DNA from 3 places in the Sporomusa termitida genome. Region 3 is predicted to be linked to each of the others. Evidence: riboswitches for the same ligand, from Rfam matches in the RefSeq annotation. Region 3 holds a riboswitch; each other region holds the start of a gene.
The links. Region 3 has a riboswitch for cyclic di-AMP ahead of SPTER_RS07415 (C40 family peptidase). Riboswitches for the same ligand answer to the same signal wherever they lie in the genome.

Region 1: it holds a riboswitch for cyclic di-AMP, as region 3 does, so the genes downstream of both, SPTER_RS25625 (peptidoglycan-binding protein) here and SPTER_RS07415 (C40 family peptidase) in region 3, are expected to answer to the same signal.
Region 2: it holds a riboswitch for cyclic di-AMP, as region 3 does, so the genes downstream of both, SPTER_RS19810 (4-hydroxy-tetrahydrodipicolinate reductase) here and SPTER_RS07415 (C40 family peptidase) in region 3, are expected to answer to the same signal.

What each region holds. Positions count from the first base shown of each region.
Region 1 covers NZ_CP036259.1:2,117,675-2,123,584, reverse strand. The annotation lists gene SPTER_RS09780 (hypothetical protein) at 150-353, shown strand; gene SPTER_RS09775 (TVP38/TMEM64 family protein) at 409-1,086, shown strand; gene SPTER_RS09770 (hypothetical protein) at 1,159-1,719, opposite strand; gene SPTER_RS09765 (2-hydroxymuconate tautomerase) at 1,892-2,077, shown strand; gene SPTER_RS09760 (hypothetical protein) at 2,147-2,644, shown strand; cyclic di-AMP (ydaO/yuaA leader) riboswitch at 2,817-2,956, shown strand; gene SPTER_RS25625 (peptidoglycan-binding protein) at 2,960-3,595, shown strand; gene guaB (IMP dehydrogenase) at 3,781-5,235, shown strand; gene SPTER_RS09745 (polysaccharide deacetylase family protein) at 5,297-5,910, opposite strand, start outside.
Region 2 covers NZ_CP036259.1:4,250,141-4,256,050, reverse strand. The annotation lists gene SPTER_RS19825 (branched-chain amino acid ABC transporter permease) at 1-713, opposite strand, end outside; gene SPTER_RS19820 (ABC transporter substrate-binding protein) at 743-1,903, opposite strand; gene dapA (4-hydroxy-tetrahydrodipicolinate synthase) at 2,849-3,727, shown strand; cyclic di-AMP (ydaO/yuaA leader) riboswitch at 3,956-4,090, shown strand; gene SPTER_RS19810 (4-hydroxy-tetrahydrodipicolinate reductase) at 4,227-4,994, shown strand; gene SPTER_RS19805 (hypothetical protein) at 5,178-5,910, opposite strand, start outside.
Region 3 covers NZ_CP036259.1:1,670,322-1,676,231, forward strand. The annotation lists gene cybH (Ni/Fe-hydrogenase, b-type cytochrome subunit) at 1-708, shown strand, start outside; gene SPTER_RS07395 (HyaD/HybD family hydrogenase maturation endopeptidase) at 720-1,202, shown strand; gene SPTER_RS07400 (hypothetical protein) at 1,228-1,551, shown strand; gene aroH (chorismate mutase) at 1,637-1,996, shown strand; gene SPTER_RS07410 (glycosyltransferase family 2 protein) at 2,146-3,105, shown strand; cyclic di-AMP (ydaO/yuaA leader) riboswitch at 3,204-3,340, shown strand; gene SPTER_RS07415 (C40 family peptidase) at 3,345-4,013, shown strand; gene SPTER_RS07420 (ABC transporter ATP-binding protein) at 4,131-5,855, shown strand.

The DNA.
Region 1 (5,910 bases), 450 kb from region 3:
ATTATGGGAGAGGAGAAAATTTACATTACTAATATTGACATTCTCAGCCGGGTTTATACATCAAAACATCGGATTAAAAAATTATTTTTTTAATTTTTTATCAACGCCGCGCGCACACTAATGAAAATCTGCTAAGGAGTGGGTGCGGTATGGTAAAAGATTATAACGAACAACAACTAAGAAATATTGCCGAAGAATGCCAGGAGTTTGAGCATATCATCACTGCTATGGGGTATGGTTATTCACTGCTTAACGTGTCGTCAGCCAGCTATGTCAGGCGTTGTGCCGACTGTATTCACTGGCTGGGGGGCTCTTGCAATATTTTCAAAAAAGAACTGTCGCAGTACGATTAACCCCAAAACAGCGCTGAGTCCACAGCGCTGTTTTTAAGAACAGGAAGGATAGGAAATGAAAAAAGCCTTTGGTTGGCTGACGGTCCTGACGATAATTAGCCTAATGTATATGTGGCAGCCGGAATTTTTTCAGCATGCGTACGGAATTATTGAGAAGGGTGACATTGCCGCTTTGGCTGAATACCTTCGCTCTTTTGGTGCCGGCGCTGTTCTTGTTACGCTCATTTTATTTGTTGTCATGACATTTACCATTGTTTTCCCGTTTATGATTCTTTCCGGGGCAGCCGGTATTGTATTCGGGTTATGGGGAGGCATCGTTATTTCCTGGGTTGGCGAAGTGATTGGCGCAATAGCCATGTTTATCTTTGCCCGGTACTTCTTTCGCACGTCGGTCGAGCGCTGGATTAAGAAAAGTTCCTATTTGAAGCAGGTAGATGACTATAGTGCTGCCAACGGCTTCAAAGCGCTATTGCTTGCCAGGCTGCTGCCCTTAGCCCCGTCAGGAATTATTACCGCCGTGGCTGCAATCAGCAGGATTTCTTGCAAAGACTTTTTACTAGCCACAGGTATCGGCAAACTGCCGCCGGTAATCATCAAGGTTTTACTTGGCCATGACCTGGTTTTTGCCGGTGAAAATAGCACACGGCTTATTCTTATTATTGCTTTGGTGGCTGCAATCTACGGTGGCATGTGGTGGCGCAAGGCGCGAAAGAAACGCCATATCCGCAAATAATTCATGTTTAAAACAAATACAACGAGCACATCTTATGCTGTGCCCGTTGCAAACTGATCATGTAAATTGATGCTAAGAATTTACAGCTTCTTGCCTGCAAGTATCGACTTGCTCAACTACCAGAGATACATGACCAACTGCGGATACTACATTCCCGACGGGAATAATGGTACCAGTAACAACGCTTAACGGCACTGTCAAATTGATATTGGTGGCGCGAACTTCGAAAGTTGAAAGCTCGTTGGAAGTACCGCATAATGAGCTGGTATCCAAGACTTGCAGGGCGGCAATACCAAAGTTGGAAGTTGTAGTATTGAAAACAGCACCAACAATAAAACCCAGTTGCCCAAGCGATTGCGTTACGCGGGCGATAGGGCCGCCGTCTTTCAGGATTTCAAATTGGACTTGAGCAGCGCCGGGGGAGCTAAGGAGATTAACAGCCGGTAATATGGGAGTAAAGGTTACGCTCCAGTTAATGACGGCTCGTACCAGGTAGGCGTCCCGGCGTGTAGGTACAGTAATTGAGCATAGGCCTACCGTGCCATTAACAGGCAGGGTAGTAGTGAAGGGCGGCGTATCAATAGCATTAATTTCGCACCCGTAAACTCTTTCAATATCTTTTAAGGTAGCCATAAAAATCCTCCTTCTTTTTTTACATGATTTAGGAAACTCTAGTTTATCGTATGCTACATCATATGAATTAGTGATAGAGAGTTTCCCAAGTCATTTAATCTCTATTCATTGAGCAGGGATTATATGTATAGATGGCGAAGATAAAAACTATAAATAACCGGGAGGGATATCTATGCCTATCGTACAAATCGACATGTTAGAAGGTCGTTCTTTGGAGCAAAAACGTGAAATGGTCAAGAAAATAACGGCAGCCATTGTGGAAACTGCTAAATGCCCGCCGGAAGCGGTAACCATTGTGTTACGCGAGGCCCCAACCCAACATATTGCCAAGGCTGGCATATTAGCAGCAGATAGATAATCAATTAGGCCATTATATTAGGAAATGGCCTAATTTCCTAATATAATAAAAAGGTGGTGACTCACTAACATGCTGCCGCTGCAATTTGCGCTTGAACTGGAAACTGCACTGAATAATCAAATTACACTACTATCAGCCAATACCGGCCCTTTACCGGCAATGGCTCTGATTAACAAATTCCAGGAAAACTTCTATGCATTACTTACTGTTGCCAGTGCCACAGATGTTAATATTGACAAATACCCGGTTGTCGAAACTACCGGGCTGCTTGGCAGTGACTCGGACTGGCAGCAGTTCACACACCGGGACAAGCCGGCGACAGATTCGGTAAACCTGCCTGCCCTTACAGCCCTCTGGTCTGTATATACCCTGTTTGACCGATCGGCCCAATATTACCAACAGGCAGCCGCCAATAGCGCCCATCCTGCGACCAGATTGTTTTTCCATTCCTTAGCCGAGACCAAAAAAATGATGCGGAGACGTTTGGCCGGTATTATTCAATCCTTACTTAATCATTATTGGGGACAGCTCGGCTTTGCACCGTTTATGTTAGGTAAAGAAGGATAGCCGGAAGGGGGGGCTGCAAACTGCAGCCTCCGTTACTTTTTCTGCAGGTCGTATTTTGAATGATTAAAAACCCAAGCATTGCCGGGGATACGCTCAAAAAACAAAGTTAATAGTTGTTATTTATTAATAAACGAACTTATATTGACTTGCTTTATAGCCAAAAATCATGTACACTATCGACAAGCCGAATTTCCTTGTTGTTATGAGGAAAATGGGGAACCCATTTTTTGGGGTGAATCCGCGTTCTGCGGTAGGGATTTCCCTTTATCCCGAACCCGTCAGCTAACCTCGTAGGCTTTAGAAAGGGGTGTTTTAATGAAAAACATCAAAAAAATTATAGGCAGTACCGGTGTGCTGGCTGTTCTGACAGTCACTCTCTGGCTGGCACCAGTCTCTGCCGCTTTAGGTGATCAGGCACTCAAACCTGGTATGGCAGGGCAGGATGTACAAGAGCTTCAGAGCCGGCTTAATGATCTAGGCTATAACCTTGCGGTTGATGGCGTATTTGGTGCAACTACCGAACAAGCGGTCCTGGCATTCCAGCAGGCTAAAAATATTGCTGCCGACGGTATTGTTGGGCAGGCTACCTTTCAATTGCTGTTGGACAAGCGGGGAACAGAGGTATCACGCGGCAGTGCACCAGAACGTTACAAATCCGTTCTGGACATCAAAGCTACGGCCTATGCCCCCGGCCCGCATGATAATGGCCAATGGGGCAACCTGACGTATATGGGCACTCAGATACGTCCAGGTGTGATTGCCGTTGACCCACGGGTAATTCCGCTGGGCTCAAGGGTATATATTCAGTTTGCTGACGGCAGCGGCATGTATGGCATAGCTGAAGATACCGGTGGTGCAATTAAAGGCAACCGTATTGACATTGCCATGGTTTCTGTAGCTAAGGCTTATGATTTTGGTGTCCAAAAGGTTAAAGTATATGTTCTTAGTTAATAGAAATGCCTGGTACAATACCAGGCATTATTTTTATTTTTTATAAAGACATGAAAAATGGTAGATTTGGTAACTTTATTTATGTTATTATATTGAGAAATACCTATTAGATGTGTTTAGTACCTTGACCGGATTTAACCTGAATTTTCAACCTGGCCAAGGCACTAGTGAAAGGAGTTTAGTCAATGTTTGACAACAAATTCGGTCCTGAAGGGTTAACTTTTGATGATGTTTTGCTGGTTCCGGCAAAATCGGAAGTACTGCCCAGGGAAGTGGAAGTAGCTACATATTTGACTAAAAATATCAAGCTTAATATTCCAGTTATCAGCTCCGGAATGGATACCGTTACCGAGGCCCGGATGGCGATTGCCATGGCGCGTGAAGGCGGCATCGGGGTAATCCATAAAAATATGCCGATCGCCCGTCAGGCCAATGAAATTGACAAAGTCAAACGGTCTGAGCATGGTATAATTGTTGACCCGATATTCTTATCGCCTAACAATACGCTGCAGGATGCTCACGAGCTTATGGAGAAATACCGGATTTCAGGGGTTCCTGTTACCACCAATAATAAGCTGGTGGGAATACTGACCAACCGCGATTTACGTTTTGAAACTGATTTAAGCCGTAAAATCTCCGACTGTATGACCAGAGAGCATCTTATCACCGCCCATGTCGGCACCTCGCTGGAAGAAGCCAAAGCCATTTTGCGCGAGCACCGGATCGAAAAACTGCCACTTCTTGATGCTGAGGGAAATTTAAAGGGTCTTATTACCATTAAAGATATTGAAAAAGCCCAAAAATATCCGAACTCTGCCAAAGACGGCAAAGGCCGCCTGCTGGTTGCGGCCGCAGTCGGGGTTGGGTCAGACATGATGGAGCGGGTAGAGGCCATTGCTGGCGCTAAGGTTGACGTAATTGTTGTAGATACTGCCCATGGCCACTCCCAGGGTGTACTGGACTCAGTGCGAAAAATTAAAGATGCCTTCCCCGCCATTGATCTGATTGCCGGTAATGTTGCCACAGCCGAGGCTACCCGTGATTTGATTGAAGCCGGCGCCGATGCAGTAAAAGTAGGTATTGGACCTGGTTCGATTTGCACTACCCGGGTCATTGCCGGTATTGGCGTACCGCAAATAACTGCCATTTATAACTGCGCCAGGGCCGCCAATGAATACAAGGTACCGGTTATTGCTGACGGCGGTATCAAGTATTCAGGCGATGTAGCCAAAGCAATTGCCGCCGGTGCCCAGATTGTAATGGTTGGCAACCTGCTGGCCGGTACAGAGGAGAGCCCGGGCGAAACTATTATTTATCAAGGCCGCAGCTACAAAGTATACCGGGGAATGGGTTCGCTGGGAGCGATGGCTGAAGGCAGCAAAGACCGCTATTTCCAGGAAAACATGGACAAGCTCGTGCCTGAAGGAATCGAAGGGCGGGTACCGTACAAAGGTTCAGTAGCTGATACCGTATTTCAACTAATAGGCGGCCTGCGGGCTGGTATGGGTTACTGCGGGGTCCGCACTATTGAAGAACTTATTACCAAAACCCAGTTTATCCGGATCACTGGCGCTGGTTTAAAAGAAAGCCACCCCCATGATATCAGCATAACCAAAGAATCGCCTAATTACAGTGTTTAACTGCAAAAATGCTTTGGACCAGGTCCAAAGCATTTTTTACATCTATCTATTGTTACCACTGTTACCACGGGGCAGGGGTCTCGAAACTGACAACCCGGAATTCGAATTGGCGGTCTTGATAAAACGTAATGATTTCAGGCAGGGCTTTTACAGTCTCATGATGGCCGCGGCCATCGTGCAGCAGCACAATAGCATGGCTCCATAAATTTTCATTTTTCATCTGGGCAACAATATTATCCACAATTCGTCCGGCTTTGGCATTAGAAGCATCGCCGGCGCTGATATTCCAGCCTATTTCAACATATCCCTGTGTGCTCAATATATCCCAGTATTCTTTGGTAAAACTACCGGCAGAACCACCTGGCGCACGGGAGATACGCGGTCGAGCACCAATGATGCTCCGTACAATCTCATCAGTATGGTGCAATTGTGCAATATAGGTGTTGGCTGACTGATACAGGTCACGGTACACATGATTATAAGAGTGATTGCCAAGTGCATGGCCTTCCTGATAAATGCGGCGTACAATCGCCGGATGCTTTTCCGCTTGATTACCCACTACAAAAAAAGTTGCCTTAATGCCGTAACGTCCTAAAATGTCAAGCACCACCGGCGTAGTTTCAGGTGCCGGACCATCATCAAAAGTAAGATACACGACTTTTTCCGCACGATAGG
Region 2 (5,910 bases), 2.6 Mb from region 3:
ATGTTGCCAAGACCACCCAGTATTAATACCGCTAAGCCTTTAAAACCCATAGTAATGCCCATGGTCGGTTCGACGGCATTAAAGGCCAGCCCGACAAGGACACCGGCTACGGCCCCGAGCCCGGAAGCCAGCATAACCGTCATGACAATGACCCGGCGGGTGTCAACGCCTAAGAGACCTGCTGTTTCAATATTTTCGGCCGTAGCCCGGATTGATTTGCCGGCTTTGGTTTTGGCCAGCCAAAAGCGCAGCACGAACATGAGACCGAAGGAGATAGCCAGAATAATAAGCTGGATAAATGAAATTTTAAATATTCCCAGATCCAGCAGCTGGCCCGCATACATTGTCGGAAAAGACTGGGCCTGCGGTCCAAATACCTTAAGGGCGACACTTTCCAGAAAAATAGATACCCCAATCGTACTGATCAGCGGCGCCAGATGGGAGACTTCCTTGCGGCGCAGAGGCCGCAAGGCTACCCGTTCCAACAGGTAACCAAGCACTGCCCCGATAATCATTGCCCCGGCCAGGGCGCCAACAATACCGAAATTGAACTTTGTGACAAGCATCAAGCCGACAAAAGCCCCGATCATGAATATTTCGCCATGAGCCATATTCACAATGTTTAATACGCCGAAGATTAAAGTATAGCCTAAGGCAATGACTGCATAGGTACTACCTAAAGTGAGGCCGTTGACCACTTGCTGCAAGAACACGAACTTCACTCCTCATTTTTCTTTTATATTTATTTTAATTCTGTGAACTGGCCGTCTTTGACGACGAGGATGGTAACATCCATTGCCGGGTTGCGTTTGGCATCAAAAGCAAATTTGCCGGTAACACCAGGGAAATCTTTGACGTTGGCCAGGCTGTCCCTGAGCTTTTTCCGGTCGGTTGTGGTGCCGGCTTTTTCCAACCCAGCGGCCATAATATATAAGGCATCATAAGCCTGAGCGGCAAACTGGTCAGGTTCTTTGTTATATTTTGCTTGGTAGGCAGCCACGAATTGCTTAACTTTTTCATCGTTTTTGCCCGGGAACCAGGGGCTGGCCACAACAACCCCTTCCGCCGCCGCGCCGCCGGCTTTAATCAATTGGGGGGAATTGAAACCGTTATTGCCGACAATCGGCACGGTAATGCCGACCTCCCTGGCCTTTTTCAAGATGAGTGCCGCTTCCTGATATAAGCCGGCAATCATAATCGCATCTGGTTTAAGGGTGGCAATCTTGGTTAGCTGAGCAGAAAAATCAGTGTCTTTATCAGCAAAGGTTTCAACAGCAACGGTTTCCAGGCCATTGTCTTTTATCGCCTGCTCAAAGGTTTTAAAGCCGGATACGGCCCAGTCATTGTTGTTTGAATACATGACGGCCACTTTTTTTAAGCCGAGTTTTTCCTGGGCCTTTTTTACCGCATGGGGAATGGCCAGGGACTCCGGTAAGGCATTGCGGAAGACATAGTCGCCGATATCTGTTATCCCCTCAGCGGTGGTCGAAGTACCCATAATCGATACCCCGGCCTGAGTGGCAATCGGACCCACGGCAAACATTTCCCCACTCAGGGTCGGACCGATAATGCCGATTACATTGTCTTTATGAATGAGTTTATTGGTGGCATTAATGGCTTCATTTTTATCCCCTTTAGAGTCTTCAAAAATGAGCTCGATTTTGACTTTGCCCTGGGTGTTGATTTCGTCCCGGGCCAGCTCCAGGCCCTGTTTAATCGCTTCGCCATAAGCAGCGCCGCCACCGGTAAGATACGATACTACCCCGATTTTGGCCGGGGCGCCTGCTTCCGGGCTGGCCGGGGCTGCCGGCTGGCTGCCGCCGCAGCCGGTGACTGAAGCGGCAAATACCAGGGCCAGGGTAGCTGAGGACCACTTTTTGATACTACTGCGCACATTAAACATATAAATTCTCCACCTTTTCTTTTTTTTAATGCTGCCGCTAACGGTATGACAACAACTAAATGCCTTAACCCTCCCTAAGAAAAGTAAAAACCCCTACTGACAGATCGCTCTGCCAGTAGGGGCGAATTCGCGGTACCACCCTACATTGTACTCTTATGCCCGTTGGTATGACGGGACATTCCCTTAACGCCGGGCCGCGCTTCAATCTGATGTATACTTCATAATGTATACATGTCAACTGAAGAGTTCATGGGCGAGGTAACGGCAACAGTCACACACCGGCTTACACCAACCGCCGGCTCTCTGGAGCGTTTCTCCTGTTGCTTTCATCCCAATCATCACTTGTGGTGATTTAATTAGTCAATTTTCTCTTGCAAAGGCCAGCTTGTTTACAGTTTGATTCGTTTACCGGCATTATGCAGCGGGGGTTGTTTACTTATTATTCATTATCACAGGACAACGGTTTTTTGTCAATAGGGTATAACAAAACATTTTAACGCTCGATACAGATGTAATTTTGATTCTGGCAGAATAGGCAGGTCAGCTGTTAAATTCATGCTGATGCGGCAGGATTTCTGCTGCCGGAATTGGAATATTGATAGTATTTGTGTAAGTAAATCAGAGAATTACTCTGTTCTGTCGTTAAAAAGCAGCTTTTAGTGTGTGGCAGGGAGAGGTATGTCCCTGCGGCTGAGAATAAATATTAACAATGACAGCAGGGGGTAAGAGCGGGCGACAGCAGGTAATGACTTTTCTGAAATTAGGCGATAATGGCCGGGAAAGATGCTTTTTTTATCCGGAATATGGTAGAATAATAAAGTAAATAACACTCCACCATAAGGCGTGACGTGTGCTGTTTTGCCAACACATACGGTTGCCCGGCTTTTTAACGCGTTGTATAAGTGAGATCTAATGTAAAAATATTAAATAAAGGCGGTTAGACTAATGAAAAAACCATTATTTACCGGCTCCGGCGTAGCTATTGTAACTCCCTTTACACACAATGGCATTGACTATCAGGCGTTCACAGAGCTGATTGAGTTTCAGATTAAAGGCGGGTCAGATGCCATTATCATCTGCGGCACTACCGGCGAAGCCTCCACAATGCCGGATGACGAGCATATTGCCGCGATTAAATTTGCGGTAAACGCAATTAACAAACGGGTACCGGTTATTGCCGGTACCGGCAGCAATGATACCCGGCATGCCATCGAATTATCGAAAGCAGCGGAAGCAGTTGGGGCTGACGGGTTATTATCGGTTACGCCATATTATAATAAAGCTACACAAAAGGGCTTGTACGGGCATTTTAAGCTTATTGCCGACAGTGTCAGCATACCGTTAATCCTGTACAATGTACCCGGTAGAACCAATTTAAATCTGAATCCGGAGACGATAAAAGCATTGGCAGCAATAGACAATATTATTGCCGTTAAAGAGTGTAACCTGGGTCAGGTCGGCGATGTGGTAAATCTGTGCGGTGAGGATTTTACCGTATATTCCGGTGATGATAACATGGTCTTGCCGGTATTGTCACTCGGTGGTAAGGGGGTTATCTCGGTTATGGCCAACATCATCCCCCGGGATACTCACGATATGGTGATGAAATTCATCCAGGGAGATGTTGCCGGTGCCATCAAACTGCAACTGCAGACCCTTAATCTTATCAAAGCATTATTTAGCGAGGTAAACCCGATTCCGATTAAAGCCGCTGTTAACCTGCTGGGGTATAAGGCCGGTCAATGCCGGATGCCGTTAACCGAAATCAGTGAGGACAATCTTGAGCTTCTCCGGTCTGAAATGAAGGCTTACGGGCTGATTTAACCATGTTTACGTGCTAAGACTCCTGCCGTCAGGCCGCACGCAGGAGTTTTACCGTTTTGCTGACATGGGGACGGTGGTTTTGTCTTGTAAATAGTCGTTATAAATGATATGATTTAAGAACGGCGTAAGTTGATAGGTTAGGCAGCAATGATAGGTGCCACTATCACTTAAAGTTGTAAATAAAAGGGAAATAAGGTATTATTAAACATAAGGAGTCTCTGTTTGGGCTAACGGCAATCGCCGAGTTTCATTTAATGGAAGCGGGGGAACCATTTTTGGGGTGAATCCTGGGTAAGCCAGGTAGGGCGAATTTCTTTCTGCCCGAATCCGTCAGCTAACCTCGTAGGCGTTGAAAGAGAAGGATGTATTTGTCCTGCCGTTCTTCAAAGGCAATTAAATGTCTTTGAGGATCCTTCTCAAAAGCTGGTTTTGAAAGTTTTCTATCACATGCAGGATGGCGGTAGAAAAAAAACAAACTACAGTTTTAAGGAGGAATATAATGGGGAAAATCAGGATTGGTATTTTCGGTTTTGGGAAAACAGGTAAAGTTGTTGCTAATGAATTTTTGCAGGACAGCTTATTTACTCTGGTTTGGGTAGTTCGCAAAGGTGATACTGATCATCAAAAATATGCCAGCCGTTTGTTGGGGCATGAGTTTGATGCAGGGGAAATATTCTCTGCTGATGACATTGATGATAGTTTTTTTAGAGAGAGGCCGGTAGATGCTTTGGTAGATTTTTCGGACTCGACGGGTGTATATTTGTACGCAAAAGCAGCGCAGGCGGGAATACCCATTATTTCCGCCATTTCCCAATATGAACAGGAAGAACTGGAAATACTGAAATCCTATGCAGAGTTTGCGCCTGTACTTTATTCTCCTAATATTACGTTAGGGATTAACGTATTGATGGTTGCGGCGCAGATTTTGCAAAAAATAGCGCCCCATGCCGACATTGAGATCGTTGAGGAGCATTTTAAAGGGAAAAAAGAGGTATCGGGAACCGCGAAAAGAATTGCCAATGTGCTTAGCCTTAATGTGGAGGAGCATTTGAATTCTATCCGCGTCGGCGGCATTGTTGGCCGCCATGAAATCATCTTTGGCATGCCGAACCAGACGATCCGGCTGTCCCATGAAAGCATCAGCAGGGCCGCTTTTGGCCAGGGTGCTATTTTTGCAGTAAATTTTCTGATCGGCAAGTCGCCGGGAATGTATACGATGGAAACGATCATTGCCGAGATGTTCAGGCAGAATATCCCTGTATATTAGCTTGACCGTAATGTTTCTGGGCTGAAGACTGACAGGCAATGTTTTGGTATTCACTGACAGAGTGCAGCGAGTAAGCAGCTTTCCCTAATTAGGGCAAGCTGCTTTGGTTTGTACCCTGTTAAACTGTGGTGGCCCCTCCTCTAAGCAGGACTCCGGCAGCAGGTCTAGATTAATCTCTTATTTTTACTGCGCGTTTTTTACCCAGACTTCGCAGCCCTGGAACGGATTTGCCGTCCCCAGATATAGTTTTTGGTCAGAGGCAGCAAATAAGTTGCTTACACCATAATTATAGGGATTACCCAAACCATTTAGAGAAACCGGCAGCCAGAGAATGCCGTCATTTGATTCCCAGAGATCACAGCCAAGTGATCTGTAGCCGATAATATAGAGCGCTTTAATCAGATAAGCGGAAAAGATTAATCTAAGAAATTGTGTAATTGAGTCCGCCGTATTAGCCGGCAGCAATGATTCCACGACATCAGGGATCACAGAGATAATCTGCGGTATCAGATTATTCCAGCTCCAGGTGCCAAGATAAAGTTTGTCGTCGAAAGCCTGGATCTGCCAGCAGTAGCCATTGGTTAGATCGCCGAAGCCGGAAGGATAGCCGCTTAACGGCAGACCGCGCGTGCCGGTTACTGGTTCTGTGGGGCTGACCGGGATGCCCCCTACTATTAATTCCCAGCTGTCATCGGGCGCAACCCGGATGACATCAAAGCCCTTCGGCGCTACCAGCGGAGCGTCAGGGCTGATGCTTAGAATCGCTGCTTCAATGGCCGTACCAATGTAGATATGGCCGTTAAACACCGCCAATGAAGAGGGGTGTTCATTGCGGGCGTCGCCGGCGCCCTTATCGACAACCAGCTTCCAGTCATTTACCTGCGGCAGGGTGTTGTTGGTCCGCCAGAGTTCAAAG
Region 3 (5,910 bases):
ATGAAACCCTATTACCTGTTTAGCCCGTGGACGCGGATTTTCCACTGGGTCATGGTAATATGTGTATTTATTCTGTTTCTTACCGGGCTTTATATTGGCAATCCTTTTTTTCTGGGAACCCAGGGAATGGAGCCAACCTTTGCCGTTAATAATGTTTTGTCCATGGAAACGATCCGCTATATCCATTTTATCGCCGGTTATGTGCTTGTAATCTCTTTTATTCCCCGGATCTATGGCTTTATTATTAATCCTGGCGACAGATTGCTGCCCAAACCCTGGAGCAAATTGTACTGGACCGGGATGATCGATACCCAGATGCATTATATGCTCCTGCGCGGCAAGCACCGGCCATATTTACGGAATTCGCTGGCCCGGTCAGGCTATCTGGCCGTGTACCTCATGTTTTTCATCGAAGCCGTTACCGGTTTTGCCATGTACTACATGATTGAGCCCAACCGGTTTCTGGCGAAAATATTTGGTCCTTTTAACAACTGGCTGATTAATGAGTATATGGTACATATGATTCACCATTTTGTTGCCTGGTTTATTATACTGTTTGTCATTGTCCATGTATATATGGCGATCAGGGCTGACTTAACCGAAAAAGGCGGCGAGATTTCAGCCATGTTCTCCGGGGTTAAATATATGGAGGAAGAGCCGGACGACCTGGGCGATATCACAGATACTAAGAAAACTCAGGCAAAATAGGAGCTGCCGCGATGGAGAAAATTATTATTCTGGGTGTCGGTAATATCCTGATGCAGGATGAAGGGTTTGGTGTCCGGGTGGTTGAGGAACTTACCCGGCGCTATCGCTTTCCGGACAATGTGCAGGTACTGGATGGCGGTACCCTGGGGATGGAGCTGTTGCGGTTTGTGACCGGCGCGGACCGTTTGCTGATCATTGATGCCGTAAGCGGCGGCGGCAGCCCCGGCGACCTGTACCAGTTTGCCAATGAAGAGGTTAAAGCCTATTTTAAAAACAAGGTATCGCTGCACGAGCTGGGGATTCAGGATGTTCTGGCCGCCCTGGAACTATTGGCGCAGCCTGTCCGGGAAGTCGTTATCCTTGGTATTCAGCCGGCAGTTATTGATGTTGGTCTGGAACTGAGTGAGGCCGTGCAGCCGGGGGTTGCTGCCACTGCCGACCGGGTGCTTACTATTTTGCAAGACTGGCGTATAAACAGCCTGCCGCTGACATAGGTATTAGCATGCGGGAGGTGGGGTTGTGAATTACAGTGCCCTCAATGTGGTTCTTACTCTGAAGGAAGAGCCTGAGCTTTTTCCGGCTGAAGATTACCGGTTTAATCAGGAAAAAAGCTGCCATGAGCTGTTAATTACTGTTTTAGGTCAAAAACTCTGGGTGAATACACGGGCTGTTAAGTTGAAGAAAGTAACAGGGGCAATTTTTTGCTGGCAGGAATACAATCAAGGCCAGTATGTGGAATTGAATCCGGCTAATTCCGTCTGCCCCGAATGCGGCTGGTGGCGGTGCCACCTGTGTGCTTCCTGCCGCTGTAACAAACCAGCTAAAAAAAATAATTGCAAGTAGTTTACAGTAACGGCAGGAAAAAGATGTTTTTGCACGTATAGTGTAACTTGTGGCCTGTTTAATTCTTCTCTAGGAGTGGTTTATTATGCTGCGCGGCATTCGTGGTGCAACAACTGTTACAGACAACAATCGTGAAGAGATTTTTGAACGCGTGGCTGAGCTGCTTGCGGCGATCATCCAGGAAAATGCGGTCGAAACGGAGGATATCGGGGCCGTAATCTTTAGCTCCACGCCGGACCTGAATGCGGCTTTCCCGGCGGCCGGGGCCAGAAAGCTGGGCTGGACCCAGGTGCCCCTTTTCGGCACCCAGGAGCTAGAGTGTCCGGATGCGCTGCCGCTTTGTATCCGGGTATTAATTCTTCTGAATACTGATACCCGCCAGTCGGATATCAGGCATGTATACCTGCATGGCGCGATGAGTTTGCGCCAGGATATCAAGCTATAAAATGGTGCATTAAAGCCTGCTTTGTCAAACGACCTAGCAGGCTTTAATAATTACCTACCGGATGTTAATGCTATTAAAATATATGAATTTTATTGCAAACAAAGGCTGACAGTGTAATAATAAATGGGTGGCAACAGGGAGGGACGGGTATGGAACTGAGTAAGCAAGTGATTTCAATTGTTGTACCGGTATTTAATGAACAAGACAATATTGATAACTTTTACCAGGAAGTTGTTAAACATATGGCACCGCTGGCCTATTCTTTTGAGCTGATTTTTATTGATGATGGCTCAAGTGATGCCACGCCTCTGATATTAGAGCGGTTAGCGCAGGCGGACGAGCGGGTACGGGCTTTGATTATGGCCCGGAATTTCGGCCATCAGGTGGCTTTGACCTGTGGCTTGGATTATGCCAGAGGCCATGCCGTCATTACCATGGATGGCGATATGCAGCATCCGCCGGATATGATTCCGCTGCTGATTGCTGAATGGGAAAATGGCTTTGAGGTAGTACAAACAGTCAGGATCAACACAGAGGGCGTTTCCTGGTTTAAAGGCTTTACTTCGGGTATGTTCTATAAAATGATGAATGTTATGTCCAATGTACAGGTAACTGAAGGGGGGTCTGACTTTCGTTTACTGGATAGAAAAGTGGTGGACAGCTTCTGCCGTTTCCGCGAACGGGCCCGGTTCATTCGCGGCATGATCAGTGCGATCGGGTACCGGCAGACTTACATAGAATTTGTTGCCCCCAAGAGATTTGCCGGACAATCTAAATTTTCCTGGCGAAGAATGCTGCATTTTGCTCTTGACGGTATTACCGCCTATTCAAAAACCCCGCTGCGCATTGCCTTTTATGTGGGGATAGCCATGGGCTTTGCCAGCATTGTTCTGACCCTGCAGGTTCTGTATATCCGGCTGTTTACCAATGAGGCTGTTCCCGGCTGGGCAACAATTACTGCCAGTATCTTGCTTTTAGGCGGCTTGCAGCTATCCGGCATCGGGATTATTGGCGAATATATCGGGCGAATCTTTGAGGAAGTGAAACAGCGGCCGCTTTATTGGCTCCGGGCGGAGCTCACCCGGCAAAAGGAAAAGGACGGCAGGTAAATGGTGGAGAAAAAACTTATTTTTTGCCCTAATAATTGTAAAAAAAACACGATTTTAGGCAGGAATTTTTAATTTTAAACAGAATATAACAAAAGTGAGCGTATAGAAAGCCGAATCCAGCTCCAGTACGGGGGAACCACTTTACGGGGGTGAAACCGGAGACTGTTATGTCTCCGGTAGGGTGCCTGCAACCCTAACCCGGCAGCTAACCTCGGAGGCCAGCGAGAGGAGAAACCAGTTTGCGCAAGTTTTTTGGGTTCATTGTCGTTTTCTGTCTCTTTTTTGGAACCACTGCTTTCGCCTTTGCTTCTGGTACATATGAAGCTGGCGACCAGGGAGAAGAAGTAGCCGCAATTCAATCACAGCTTAACAGCCTTGGCTTTAACGCCGGTGCGGCAGATGGTGATTTCGGCGACGTGACGGTCAGCGCCGTGAAGGCTTTCCAGAAGGCCCGTGGCCTTGAAGCCGATGGCGTAATCGGGCCGCAAACCTATCGGGCCCTGATGGGGCGGGATATCCCTGTCAGCCGTGATTCTTCCACTACTTCGGTACGGCGGATCATTCAGACCTCAATGCGTTATACTGGCGTGCCTTATGTGTTTGGTGGGACAAGCCCTAATGGTTTCGATTGTTCGGGTTTTACACGTTATGTTTTTGCTCAGAGCGGTGTTTACTTGCCGCGGATGGCTGATGAGCAGTTTGGGATTGGGCGGGCCGTATCACACAGCAGGCTCCGGCCGGGTGATCTGGTGTTCTTCAGCACTTACGCTGCCGGGGCATCTCACAGTGGCATCTATCTTGGCGACGGCAAGTTTATAAGTGCTACGTCCAGCCGCGGTGTTGCTATTAACGGCATGAACAGTAGTTACTGGGGGCCGCGCTATATTGGTGCCCGCAGGGTGATGTAAACTGACAGCAGGGAAGGCAATTGTCGGCCTTCCCCTTTTTATTTAATAATGCTTGTATTCTATAAATGGATTTGCCACAATAGAAGTGGTCACCCGATTATGCCATGGAGATATATTATGTTTAGTTTTTACTGGCGAAAATTTATCATTCCCTATTGGCTACTGGCTTTAACAGCGGTAGTTTGTTTTGTTATCGCCAGTGCTGCCGGTTTAGCGGCACCGTTGGTTGTGAAGCTGTTGATTGATGATGCGTTGTCTGGCGGTAATATTGCATTTTTACACTTTATTACGGTTGGAATTGTCCTCCTCTATCTTATCCGCGGTTTGTTTTCCTATGGTTATGGTTATGGCATGGCTAAAGCCGGTAATAAAATGCTGGCCAGGCTGCGCGAGGATATGTTTAATAAACTGCAGTCACTGGATTATGCCTACTATATGAAGATGCCTTCGGGAGAGATCCTCTCATTATTTACCAATGATCTTTTGTTTATCCAGCAGGCAGTTACGGCAGGTATTCCTGACGTTATTGTCGAGTCACTTAATCTGCTGGCTATTATGGCAATCATGATTTATTTTGACTGGGAACTGGCAATGGTTACCTTTGGCACTTTACCGTTTATTATTGTGGCAATCAGCGGTTTTAATCATAAAATAGGCCGCCTGGGGGCGCTTGTGGAACATCACCTGGCCAAAGTGACGGCCATTATTCAACAGTCGGTCGTAGCAGTTATGATTGTGCAGAGTTATGCCCGGGAAGATTATGAATATCGAAAATTTAGTGATAAGATCCGGCTGGCTGCCGGTGATTTGCTCAAGGCCCAGCGGTTAAGCGCGATTCTGGAGCCGCTGGTTGAATTTCTGGCTGCTATTGGTTTAACCATTATTGTCTGGTACGGCGGGCGGGAGGTTATTAACGGGGACCTTACCGTCGGCGGCATGTTTGCCTTCCTTGTCTACATTATCAATGTACCGGCGCCTGTCCGCAAAATTAGTCAGGGCCTGACTCAGCTTAAACTGGGAGTGGTCGCCTGGGAACGGATTAGCAGACTGCTTAATGAACAAAGGCCGGCTGTGGCAGACGGCCGTCTGGAGCTGGCCCAGGCCCAGGGACGGGTAGAGTTCAGGAATGTTTCTTTTGCGTATCAGCCAGGGCAACCGGTGCTCAACAATATTAATGTGACCGCGTACCCGGGCGAAGTTATTGCCATTGTGGGGCCGAGCGGGGCCGGTAAATCATCCTTTGCCAATCTGCTGCTGCGGTTTTATGACCCGGAGAGCGGAGCTGTCTTGCTGGATGGTATTAATATCAGGGAGCTTAAAATTAGTGCCCTGCGCAGGCATATTGGTTTTATTCAGCAAGAACCGATATTATTTAACATGTCAATACTGGAAAACATCCGTTATGGCCGGCCGGCGGCCACAATGAGTCAGGTTGACCAGGCCGCCAGGCTTGCTAATGCCTATGATTTTATTCGGGAGTTGCCGGCAGGTTATGATACTGTGGTCGGCGAATTAGGCGGCAACCTTTCCGGTGGTCAACGGCAGCGCATCGCAATCGCCCGGGCCATCATCACCGAGCCGGCCATATTACTCCTCGATGAACCGACTGCGGCCCTTGACGCCCATACGGAAAAGCTGGTTATGGCTGCAATCAGACAGGCCGGAGCCGGGCGCACCACGTTTATCATTACCCATCGTATGTCTACCATTATGGCCTCTGACCGGGTCCTGTATTTGTACGGCGGCAGGATCGCCGAAACCGGCACCCATCAGGAGCTTATCGCTCAGGGTGGTGCCTATGCCCGGGCCTATGAGCTTGGCAAATTTTGCATAAGTGAGTAAAATATTGGTAATAATCATAACACCATTCTGCCGGCCAGTCTTTATTGGGAGAGTA